3 regions of the Streptomyces sp. NPDC058646 genome follow, and region 2 is predicted to be linked to each of the others. Evidence: riboswitches for the same ligand, from Rfam matches in the RefSeq annotation. Region 2 holds a riboswitch; each other region holds the start of a gene.
What was found. A riboswitch is a leader RNA that binds a small molecule or an ion and turns the genes downstream of it on or off. The one in region 2 is predicted to bind cobalamin.
Positions count from the first base shown of each region.

Region 1: linked by a shared signal. The riboswitch ahead of cobN (cobaltochelatase subunit CobN) and the one ahead of ACFWUZ_RS17155 (energy-coupling factor ABC transporter permease) in region 2 are both predicted to bind cobalamin.
Region 3: linked by a shared signal. The riboswitch ahead of ACFWUZ_RS15015 (ribonucleoside-diphosphate reductase subunit alpha) and the one ahead of ACFWUZ_RS17155 (energy-coupling factor ABC transporter permease) in region 2 are both predicted to bind cobalamin.

Region 1 covers NZ_JBHXRK010000006.1:33,052-36,313, forward strand. The annotation lists gene cobG (precorrin-3B synthase) at 1-712, opposite strand, end outside; cobalamin riboswitch at 1,290-1,430, shown strand; gene cobN (cobaltochelatase subunit CobN) at 1,459-3,262, shown strand, end outside.
Region 2 covers NZ_JBHXRK010000012.1:160,267-163,528, forward strand. The annotation lists gene ACFWUZ_RS17140 (ATP-binding cassette domain-containing protein) at 1-135, opposite strand, end outside; gene cbiQ (cobalt ECF transporter T component CbiQ) at 132-881, opposite strand; gene ACFWUZ_RS17150 (energy-coupling factor ABC transporter substrate-binding protein) at 885-1,229, opposite strand; gene ACFWUZ_RS17155 (energy-coupling factor ABC transporter permease) at 1,226-1,924, opposite strand; cobalamin riboswitch at 1,953-2,148, opposite strand; gene ACFWUZ_RS17160 (hypothetical protein) at 2,462-2,995, opposite strand; gene ACFWUZ_RS17165 (hypothetical protein) at 3,217-3,262, shown strand, end outside.
Region 3 covers NZ_JBHXRK010000010.1:176,907-180,168, reverse strand. The annotation lists gene ACFWUZ_RS15030 (carbon starvation CstA family protein) at 1-476, shown strand, start outside; gene ACFWUZ_RS15025 (CstA-like transporter-associated (seleno)protein) at 473-670, shown strand; gene ACFWUZ_RS15020 (GNAT family N-acetyltransferase) at 885-1,379, shown strand; cobalamin riboswitch at 1,424-1,555, shown strand; gene ACFWUZ_RS15015 (ribonucleoside-diphosphate reductase subunit alpha) at 1,692-3,262, shown strand, end outside.

The DNA of each region.
Region 1 (3,262 bases), on a different contig from region 2:
CCAGCCGTACGGCGAACTCGGCCTCGTCCAGGGCGTGTCCGGCGGGCAGCTCGCGCACCCGCCAGGCCCGGGTGCCGGCCGCATCGGCGGCGTCGAGGAAGTACTCGGCGGCGGCCAGCGCCGCCCTCGGGGCGTCGTCCCCGGCCACGGCCACGGCGCCGTCGGCGGGGCCGAGCCGCAGGAGCGCCCGGCCGTCCGGCCGTCCGAGCACGGTGACGTCCGGGCCCAGCGCGGCCACGTCGCCGCGCCCGTCGTCGAAGGCGAAGAGGAAGCGGCCGGACAGGGCGGTGACCCGTGCGTTCGCGCAGAGCAGCCGGTCCAGCTCCCGGACCCAGGGCAGCACGTCGGGCCGCCCCGGCTGTCCCTGGCCCGACAACGGCGTGGCCACGACGTTGCGCACCCGCTCGTGTCCCGGCGCGGGCAACAGCCCGGCGGAGTCCAGCAGCTGGGCCAGCCCGGCACCGCACCCTTCGCTCAGGCCGCGCACCTGCACGTTGCCGCGGGAGGTGAGCTCCAGGTGCCCGTCCCCGAACCGTTCGGCGGCGAGCCCGAGGGCGGAGGCCTGCGGGGCGGTGAGCAGCCCGCCGGGGATCCGGACCCGCGCGAGGAACCCGTCGTCCGCCGCGTGCAGGCGCAGCGCGCCGGGGCAGGCGTCACCACGGTCCCGTATGACGGGTTCGTCCCGCGTTACGGCGGAGGGCGGCTGGGGCATGGCGGCGAGCATACCCACGATTCCCACCCCTCGACCTGTGTCCACCACCACCCCGACCAGCCACCCCGCCCCGATCCCCCTCCACCGCCAGGCCCCGCCCATCCGGCCTCCGCCACCGGGCCGCGCCGAATACAGCCCTCGAACTCCGGCCCCAGCCAGATCCAGCCCACCGACACCGGCCCCGCCGAATCCAGCCCCGCCGGCATCCGAAGCGCGGGTTCCGCCGACGCCGCCCCCACCCGTCCAGCCCTCGAACGCCCGGCCCGCCGAACAGCCCGGTCGGCGCCGACCCCACCGCATCCAGCCCCGTCGGCATCCCAAGCGCGGGTTCCGCCGACGCCGCCCCCACCCGTCCAGCCCTCGAACGCCCGGCCCAGCCAAGTCCAGCCCACCGCCGCCGCCCCCGCCACATCCAGCCCCGCCGGCGTTTGAGGCGCGGGGTCCGGGGCAGAGCCCCGGCAACGGCGCCGCACCTACCGAGCACGGGCAACGGCCCGCCACGGCCAGGAACCGCCCGAGCCGGCGCAGCCCACCCGCACACCCGGCCTGGGAAAAGGCCACCTAAGATGACCTCCCGACGGACCACACGGCCCGTCGTCGCCGAGGACGGCGACAAGGGAGGAAGCCCGGTGAGATTCCGGCGCGGTCCCGCCACTGTGAACCCCGCGGAGCGATCCGCGGGGTGAGTCAGGAACTCCCGCTGTCCTCACTGCCCGGGGCGCGGAAACCCCGAGGAAGGCCGCCGCATGATCCTGCTGCTGTCGACGTCCGACACCGATCTGCTCAGCGCCCGCGCCGCGAACACGGCGGACGGCCCCGTGCCGTACCGGTTCGCGAACCCCTCCCGCCTTCCCCTGGACGACCTGCCCGGCCTCCTCGACGGCGTCGGCCTGGTCGTCGTACGCCTCCTCGGCGGCCTGCGCGCCTGGCAGGACGGCCTCGACCTGCTCCTCGCCCCCGGGCAGACCCGCCCGGTCGTGGTCCTGACCGGCGAACAGGCCCCGGACGCCCAGCTGATGGAGGCCTCGACGGTCCCGATCGGCATCGCGGCCGAAGCCCACGGCTACCTCGCGCACGGCGGCCCCGCCAACCTGGACCAGCTGGCCCGGTTCCTCTCCGACACGGTGCTCCTCACGGGCCACGGCTTCGAGCCGCCCGCCGCCTCCCCCACCTGGGGCCCGCTGGAGCGCACCCCGCAGCGGACCGAGGGCCCCCGGGTCGCCGTGCTGTACTACCGCGCCCACCAGATGAGCGGCAACACCGCCTTCGTGCACACCCTGTGCGAGGCCGTCGAGGCGAAGGGCGCGCAGGCGCTCCCCCTCTACGTCTCCTCGCTGCGCACCCCGGAGCCGGAACTGCTGACCGCGCTGGAGGGTGTCGACGCGGTCGTCACCACCGTGCTCGCGGCCGGCGGCACCCGCCCCGCCACCGCCTCGGCGGGCGGGGACGACGAGTCCTGGGACGCGGGCGCGCTCGCCTCCCTCGGCGTGCCGATCCTGCAGGCGCTGTGCCTGACGGGCTCGCGCAGCAACTGGGAGGAGAACGACGAGGGGCTGTCCCCCCTCGACGCCGCCACCCAGGTGGCCGTGCCCGAGTTCGACGGCCGCCTGATCACCGTCCCGTTCTCCTTCAAGGAGCTCGACGAGGACGGCCTGCCCGCGTACGTGGCCGACCCCGAGCGGGCCGCCCGGGTCGCGGGGATCGCCGTACGCCACGCCCGGCTGCGGCACATCGACCGCCGCGACAAGAAGGTCGCGCTGGTCCTCTCCGCCTACCCCACCAAGCACTCCCGCATCGGCAACGCCGTGGGTCTCGACACCCCGGCGAGCGCCGTCGAGCTGCTGCGGACGCTGATCTCCGGCGGCTACGACTTCGGTCCCGTCGAGGACGTCCCCGGCCTCGTCTCCGGTGACGGCGACGAGCTGATCCGCGCCCTGATCGAGGCCGGCGGCCACGACCAGGAGTGGCTCACGCAGGAGCAGCTGGCCCGCAACCCGGTCCGTATCCCGGCCGCCGACTACCGGCGCTGGTTCGCCGAGCTCCCGGCCGACCTGCGCGAGAGCGTCGAGGAGCACTGGGGGGAGGCCCCCGGTTCCATGTTCGTGGACCACTCGGCCAACCCGGAGGGCGACATCGTCCTGGCGGCCCTGCGCCGCGGGAACCTGCTGGTCCTGATCCAGCCGCCGCGCGGCTTCGGCGAGAACCCGATCGCGATCTACCACGACCCGGACCTGCCGCCCTCGCACCACTACCTGGCCGCGTACCGGTGGATCCAGGCGCGTGCGGAGGACGGCGGCTTCGGCGCCGACGCGATGATCCACCTGGGCAAGCACGGCAACCTGGAGTGGCTGCCCGGCAAGAACGCGGGGCTGTCCGCTTCCTGCGCCCCGGACGCCGCCCTCGGTGACCTGCCCCTCATCTACCCGTTCCTGGTCAACGACCCGGGCGAGGGCACCCAGGCCAAGCGGCGCGTGCACGCCACCCTGGTCGACCACCTCGTTCCCCCCATGGCCCGGGCCGAGTCGTACGGCGACATCGCCCGCCTGGAGC
Region 2 (3,262 bases):
GGTCTTGCCGCTGCCGTTGCGGCCCAGCAGGACCAGCGCACGGCCCTCCCGGATGGCGAAGTCCACCCCGGACAGCACGGGCGGCCCGTCCTCGTAGGCGTAGCCCGCGCCGACCAGTTCCACCAACGGGGTCACAGATACAGCTCCTTCAGTACGAGGGTCACGGCGCTCACGCCGGCCAGGAGGGCGGCGGAGCCGGCCAGGAACCGCCAGGACAGCTTCGCCTCGGGGACGAGCACCCGCAGCGCGCCGTCGTAGCCGCGCCCGGCCAGCCCGTCCTGCAGCCGCGCCGCGCGGTCGAAGGCCCGTACGAACGAGGTCGCCGCGAGCCCGGCCAGCGAACGCCACGCCGCGGCCCGGCCGCTCTGCCCCAGGCGGGCCGCCTGGGCCCGGCGGACCTGGGCCAGGGAGTCCAGCAGCAGGAAGCCGATCCGGTACATGACCAGGGCCACGTCCACCACGGGAGCCGGCACCCCGGCCCGCACCAGCCGGGGCAGGACGTCCGAGACCGGCGTCGTGAAGGCGAACAGCAGCACCCCGAGGGACGCCGCCGAGGTGCGCAGCAGCAGTTCCGCCGCCTGCCGGGGGCCTTCCGGGGCGAACGCGAGGAACCCGGCCGGGCCGCCCACCGAGACCAGCAGCGGCAGCGCCCCCGTGAAGCAGAACCCGAGCGGGATCCGGAAGGCCCGCCACAGCTGCCGCCCCGCCACCCCGGCGGGCCCGAGGAGGACCGCCAGGGTGGCGGCGGCGACCAGGGGTCCGCCCGGCCAGGGCGGCAGGCACACGGCGGTGACCGTCAGCCCGATCCCCAGCAGGGCCTTCTCCCCGGGGTGCCGGTGACGCCAGCGGCTGCCGTGCGCCGCCACGTCGATCGGCAGCACCGCCTAGTGCTCCGCCCCGGCCGCCGGGGCCGGGGTCGCCTCCGGGGCCCCGTCGGCCGCGGACCGGCGGCCCTTGCGCACGCCGAAGTAGTACGCGAGCACGCCCGCACCGAGCGCCGCCTGGAGCGCGAACAGCGCTGACTCGACCTCGCCGGAGGGGGGTTCGTAGAGCGGGGTGAACCACGGCTCGTAGTCCGGCTTCAGCTCGGTGATGGCGGCCTCCGCCTGTGCGTCCGCGCCCGTGAACGGCTCCTCCTTGCCCTCGCCGAGCCCCAGCGCGAGCGGGAGCACGGCCAGCGCCGCCACCACGAGCAGCAGCAGGGTGTTGATCTTCGCGTTCCTGGTCATCGGGCGGTCGCCTCCTGCTTCGCCTTGGTGCCGGTCAGCCTGGCGAGGCCGAGACGCACCATGTCGGACTTGCTGGACTGCATCAGCAGCCGCACGACGAGGACGGTCAGGAGGCCCTCGCTCACCGCGAGCGGGATCTGGGTGACCGCGAAGATGCCCGCGAACTTCTCCAGCGAGCCGACGAAGCCGCTGCTCGCGTCCGGGAAGGCCAGGGCCAGCTGGAGGGAGGTCATGCAGTAGGTCACCAGGTCGGCGAAGAAGGCGCCGAAGAAGACGGTCACCATCAGCGGCACGTCGAACGTGCGCAGCAGCCGGTAGACGCCGTAGCCGGCCCAGGGCCCGACGATCGCCATCGAGAAGACGTTGGCGCCGAGGGTGGTCAGACCGCCGTGGGCCAGCAGCAGCGCCTGGAAGAGCAGGGTGATGGTGCCGAGCACCGCCATGACCGGCGGCCGGAACAGGATCGCCCCGAGGCCGGTACCGGTGGGGTGCGAGCAACTGCCCGTCACCGAAGGGATCTTCAGGGCGGACAGGACAAATGTGAATGCTCCGGACGCACCGAGCAGCAGGGTGCTCTCCGGGTGGGCCTTCACCTCGCGGGTGAGGGCGCGCACGCCGTGTACGACAAAGGGAGCGGACGCGGCGCCCCAGGCGACCGCGTGCAAAGGGGGCAGAAACCCCTCGGCAATATGCATGAGTGGGGAGACCTCTCCAGCACCTCGTGGATGGACAACGCGCCCCGGCCGGTCTCCTGGCTCACGGGTACTCATGCCCGGTCTCCGCCTTCCCGGGGCCGCGCGGTCTCCCGCCCGGGCCCAGTGGCTTCCCGCAGGAATGGAGCCGGACTTCCCGATCACAGTGGCGAGGGCCGCACCGGTTTTCCACCGGTTTCCCGAACACCAAGGCCCGCTGACCCTAGTCGTCCGCGAGGACCGGTAACAACCCGCCCCAGCCTCCGGGGGCGCCCGCCGGTCACGGACGGGCGTGGCCGGCCTGCGGACGCGCCTTCTGCTGCTCATGCTGAGGGGGTGGCTGCCGACTGCGGCTACTCCGACCTTCCTCGTGCTCTGCGGCCCCATCCGGCTCGGTGACCACAGCTCGGCGACCACAGCTCGGTGATGGCACAGGTCGCCGAACGGCTCTACGTCTGCTCGTCGATCCTCAACGAGCGTCCCGGGCACCGGTAGGCCCGCTCGGCTGCCCGGGGCGTCGCCGCCCCGGGCAGCGTCGCGTCAGCAGACGTTCGGGTGCGCGATGTCCAGCACGAACCGTTCGGGCGAGTGCAGGACGGTGGTGCTGTAGTACGGCTTCGTGTCGAAGGCGGCGCCGAAGGTCACGTACCCCTCGTAGTCGCCGGTCAGGGCGATGCCCTTGAGCTTGCTCAGGTAGATCTTCTGCAGGCGCGGACCCCGGTAGACGTTCTGTCCCGCGTCGTCGTGACCGGCGGCGGGGTTCAGCCTGATCTCCAGGAAGTGCTTCCCGGCCAGCGGGACCGGCTGGCCGGACCCGTCGTAGAACAGCTGGGAGGCGGGAGTGACGGTGACCGCGGGGACGTACCCTTCGAGGTCGACGACGAGCCGGTCGTAGGTGCAGTGCCCGCCCCAGCGGGCGTTGACGACGAGCGGGGTCTGGGTCTGCGCGGCCGTCGCGGAGGCCGTGACGGCGGCGGATGCCGGCGCTGCGAGCGCGATTCCGGCGGTGAGCAGGGCGCCCGTGGCCAGGGCCACGAGCTGCCGACGGCGCAGACGAGAACGTAGACGGTTCATGACGTCCCCCCGATTCTCCAGAGACGGGGACAGTGCTGTCACCGGTGGAGACGCCGGCCGGGCGCAGGCGGTTGCACCCCGGGGCGGGAAGATGCCCGTCCGGTTCCGGCCCGCCGCCGAAGGGCCGGATGAAGGAAATCCCCGATGCTCAACTCGCTTCGATGGCAAGCTGGTTGCCCGATCGATGGCCCGCGAGGCCCCGTGTGACGGGAGAGAACCGGATGCGTTTTCACCGCTGTCCCCGTCAGGTGCTGGTCTGCGCGGTCC
Region 3 (3,262 bases), on a different contig from region 2:
CCACGCTGCTGGTCAAGTCCGGGCGGCTCAAGTGGGCCTGGGTGACGGGTGTCCCGCTGGCGTGGGACGTGGCGGTCACGCTGACCGCGAGCTACCAGAAGATCTTCTCGGAGGACGTGAAGGTCGGCTTCTTCGCGCAGCGCGACAAGTACCAGGCCGGCATCGACGCCGACAAGGTGCTGCCGCCCGCGAAGAACATGGATGAGATGCACACCGTGGTCACCAATGCCACGGTGGACGGCGTCCTGTCGGTCCTGTTCGCGGTCCTGATCATCGTCGTGCTGCTGGACGCGGCCCGGACCTGCTTCAAGGCCATCAGCAACCCGGAGTCCGTGAAGCTGTCCGAGGTCCCGTGGACGGAGTCGAAGATCGTCGCCCCGGCCGGGCTGGTCCCGACGGCCGAGGAGCGGGCGGAACTCGCCGCGGCCGGGCTCGACTCGGGCGGCGGCGCGGTGAAGGAGCCGGTGTCCTCATGAGCGGCCTGCGCGGGACCCTGGCCAAGGCCTGGTTCTACCTGCGGGAGTTCTCGGGCGAGGCGGCATACGACCGGTACGTCGCCCACGCCCGCTCCCACGACCCGGCCGCGCAGGTCCTGACCCGGCGCGCCTTCGAACGCGCCCGTACGGACTCCCGCGAGGCGGACCCCCGCGAGGGCTTCCGCTGCTGCTGAGACCGCCCGTGCCGAAGGCCCGCCGCATCCCGCGGTGGGCCTTCGGCACGTGCAGCGCACCCAGTCCTCGAGGAGTCCTCGGTCGGTGTGGGGACGGCCGGTCGGCCTGGGGGGCCGGCCGGCCGTCCCGGTCCTGCCTCGCTCGCCTTCCTCCACGGTGCTGCCTCCGCCGACAGCGCCGGGCCCCGACACCCGTCCTGGCACACTCGACCGCATGGACATCGTCATCAGGGCCGCACTGCCCACCGAGTACGAACAGCTGGGCGAGATCACCGCGCAGGCCTACGTGGGCGACGGGCTCCTCGGGGCGGACGAGGCCTTCTACGTGGCGGTGCTGCGCGATGTCGCCGCCCGGGCGGCCGACGGGGAGGTGCTCGTCGCCGTGGACGAGGAGCGCGTGCTCGGCGGTGTGACCTTCGCCCCTCCCGGCAGCCCGCTGGCCGACATCGCCGGTCCCGGCGAGGCCGAATTCCGGATGCTGGCCGTCTCCCGCGAGGCGCGCGGACGCGGCGCGGGCGAGGCCCTCGTGCGCGCCTGCGTGGCCCGCGCGCAGGAGCTGGACGGCGTGACGCACCTGGTTCTCTCCACCCAGACCACCATGACCGGCGCCCGGCGGATCTACGAGCGGCTGGGATTCGTACGGACTCCCGAGCGTGACTGGACCCCGGTCCCGGGCCTGACGCTGCTCACCTACCGCCTCAGCCTGTAGCCACGCCGACACAAGATGTGGGGGCTACCTCATCCGCCCGCCCCCACATGTATGCTCATGCCTGCTGTCGCCGCAGGGGAATCCGGTGGGAATCCGGAACTGTCCCGCAACGGTATGAAGTTCACCGACAGGTGCACACGCAAGTCCGAGGACCTGCCGACAGCGCGCCCGGCTCGACCGAACCGGGTGCCGACACGTCCGGGCCTCGCGGTTGGGCCGGTGGACGCCATGCGGTGTGCGCGTTCCTGCCACGCCCGCATGCGCCCGCCCGCGCCCCGCCGACGGCCGGCCGAGCGAGGGAGAGCTCCCGCCGTGACCATCGCGCCTTCCGCACCGCGCGCCGAGTCCATTTCTGGCGACAACACCGAGGGCCCGGGGGCCACGCTGCTGCGTACCCTCACCGAGCTGACGGCGGACCTCCCCGACACCGACCCCGGCCGCGTCGCCGCCTCCGCACTGCGCGGACGCAGCTCCACCGCCGACGAGGCCGAGCTGCGGGGGCTCGCCACCGAGGCCGCGGCCGGACTGATCTCCGAGGACCCCGCGTACTCCCGGCTCGCCGCCCGGCTGCTGACGATGACCGTCCGTGACGAGGCCACGAGCCAGGGCTCCACCTCGTTCTCGGCGTCCGTCGCCGTCGGCCACGGCGAAGGGCTCATCGCCGACCGCACGGCCGAGTTCGTGAAGGCCCACGCGGCCCGCCTGGACGCGCTGGTCGAGCACGCCCTCGCCGAGGGCGCCGACGACCGCTTCGGCTTCTTCGGCCTGCGCACCCTGCACAGCCGCTACCTGCTGCGCCACCCGATCACCCGTCAGGTCATCGAGACCCCGCAGTTCTTCATGCTGCGCGTGGCCTGCGGCCTCGCCGAGGACGACAGCGTCCAGGCCGTCGAGGAAGTGGCCTCGCTGTACCGGCTGATGAGCCGTCTCGACTACCTGCCCTCCTCCCCCACCCTCTTCAACTCCGGCACCCGGCACCCGCAGATGTCCTCCTGCTACCTGCTGGACTCCCCGCTGGACGAGCTGGACTCGATCTACGACCGCTACCACCAGGTCGCCCGCCTCTCCAAGCACGCCGGCGGCATCGGCCTGTCGTACTCCCGCATCCGCGCCCGCGGTTCGCTGATCCGCGGCACCAACGGCCACTCCAACGGCATCGTGCCGTTCCTGAAGACCCTCGACGCCTCCGTCGCCGCCGTGAACCAGGGCGGCCGCCGCAAGGGCGCCGCCGCCGTCTACCTGGAGACCTGGCACGCGGACATCGAGGAGTTCCTGGAGCTGCGCGACAACACCGGTGAGGACCAGCGCCGTACGCACAACCTGAACCTCGCCCACTGGGTGCCGGACGAGTTCATGCGCCGCGTGAACGCCGACGCCGACTGGTCGCTGTTCTCCCCGGCCGACGTGCCCGAGCTGGTCGACCTGTGGGGCGACGCGTTCGACGCCGCCTACCGCAAGGCCGAGGCGGACGGCCTGGCCCGCAAGACCATGCCCGCCCGCGACCTGTACGGCCGGATGATGCGCACCCTCGCGCAGACCGGCCAGGGCTGGATGACCTTCAAGGACGCCTCCAACCGCACGGCGAACCAGACCGCCGAGCCGGGCACCGTCGTGCACTCCTCGAACCTGTGCACCGAGATCATCGAGGTCACGAACGACGGCGAGACGGCCGTCTGCAACCTCGGCTCCGTCAACCTCGGCGCGTTCGTCCTCGACGGCGGCATCGACTGGGAGCGCCTGGACGAGACCGTCCGCACCGCGGTGACCTTCCTCGACCGCGTGGTGGACATCAACTTCTACCCGACCGAGCAGGCCGGCCGCTCCAACGCCCGCTGGCGCCCGGTGGGCCTGGGCGCGATGGGCCTCCAGGACGTCTTCTTCCA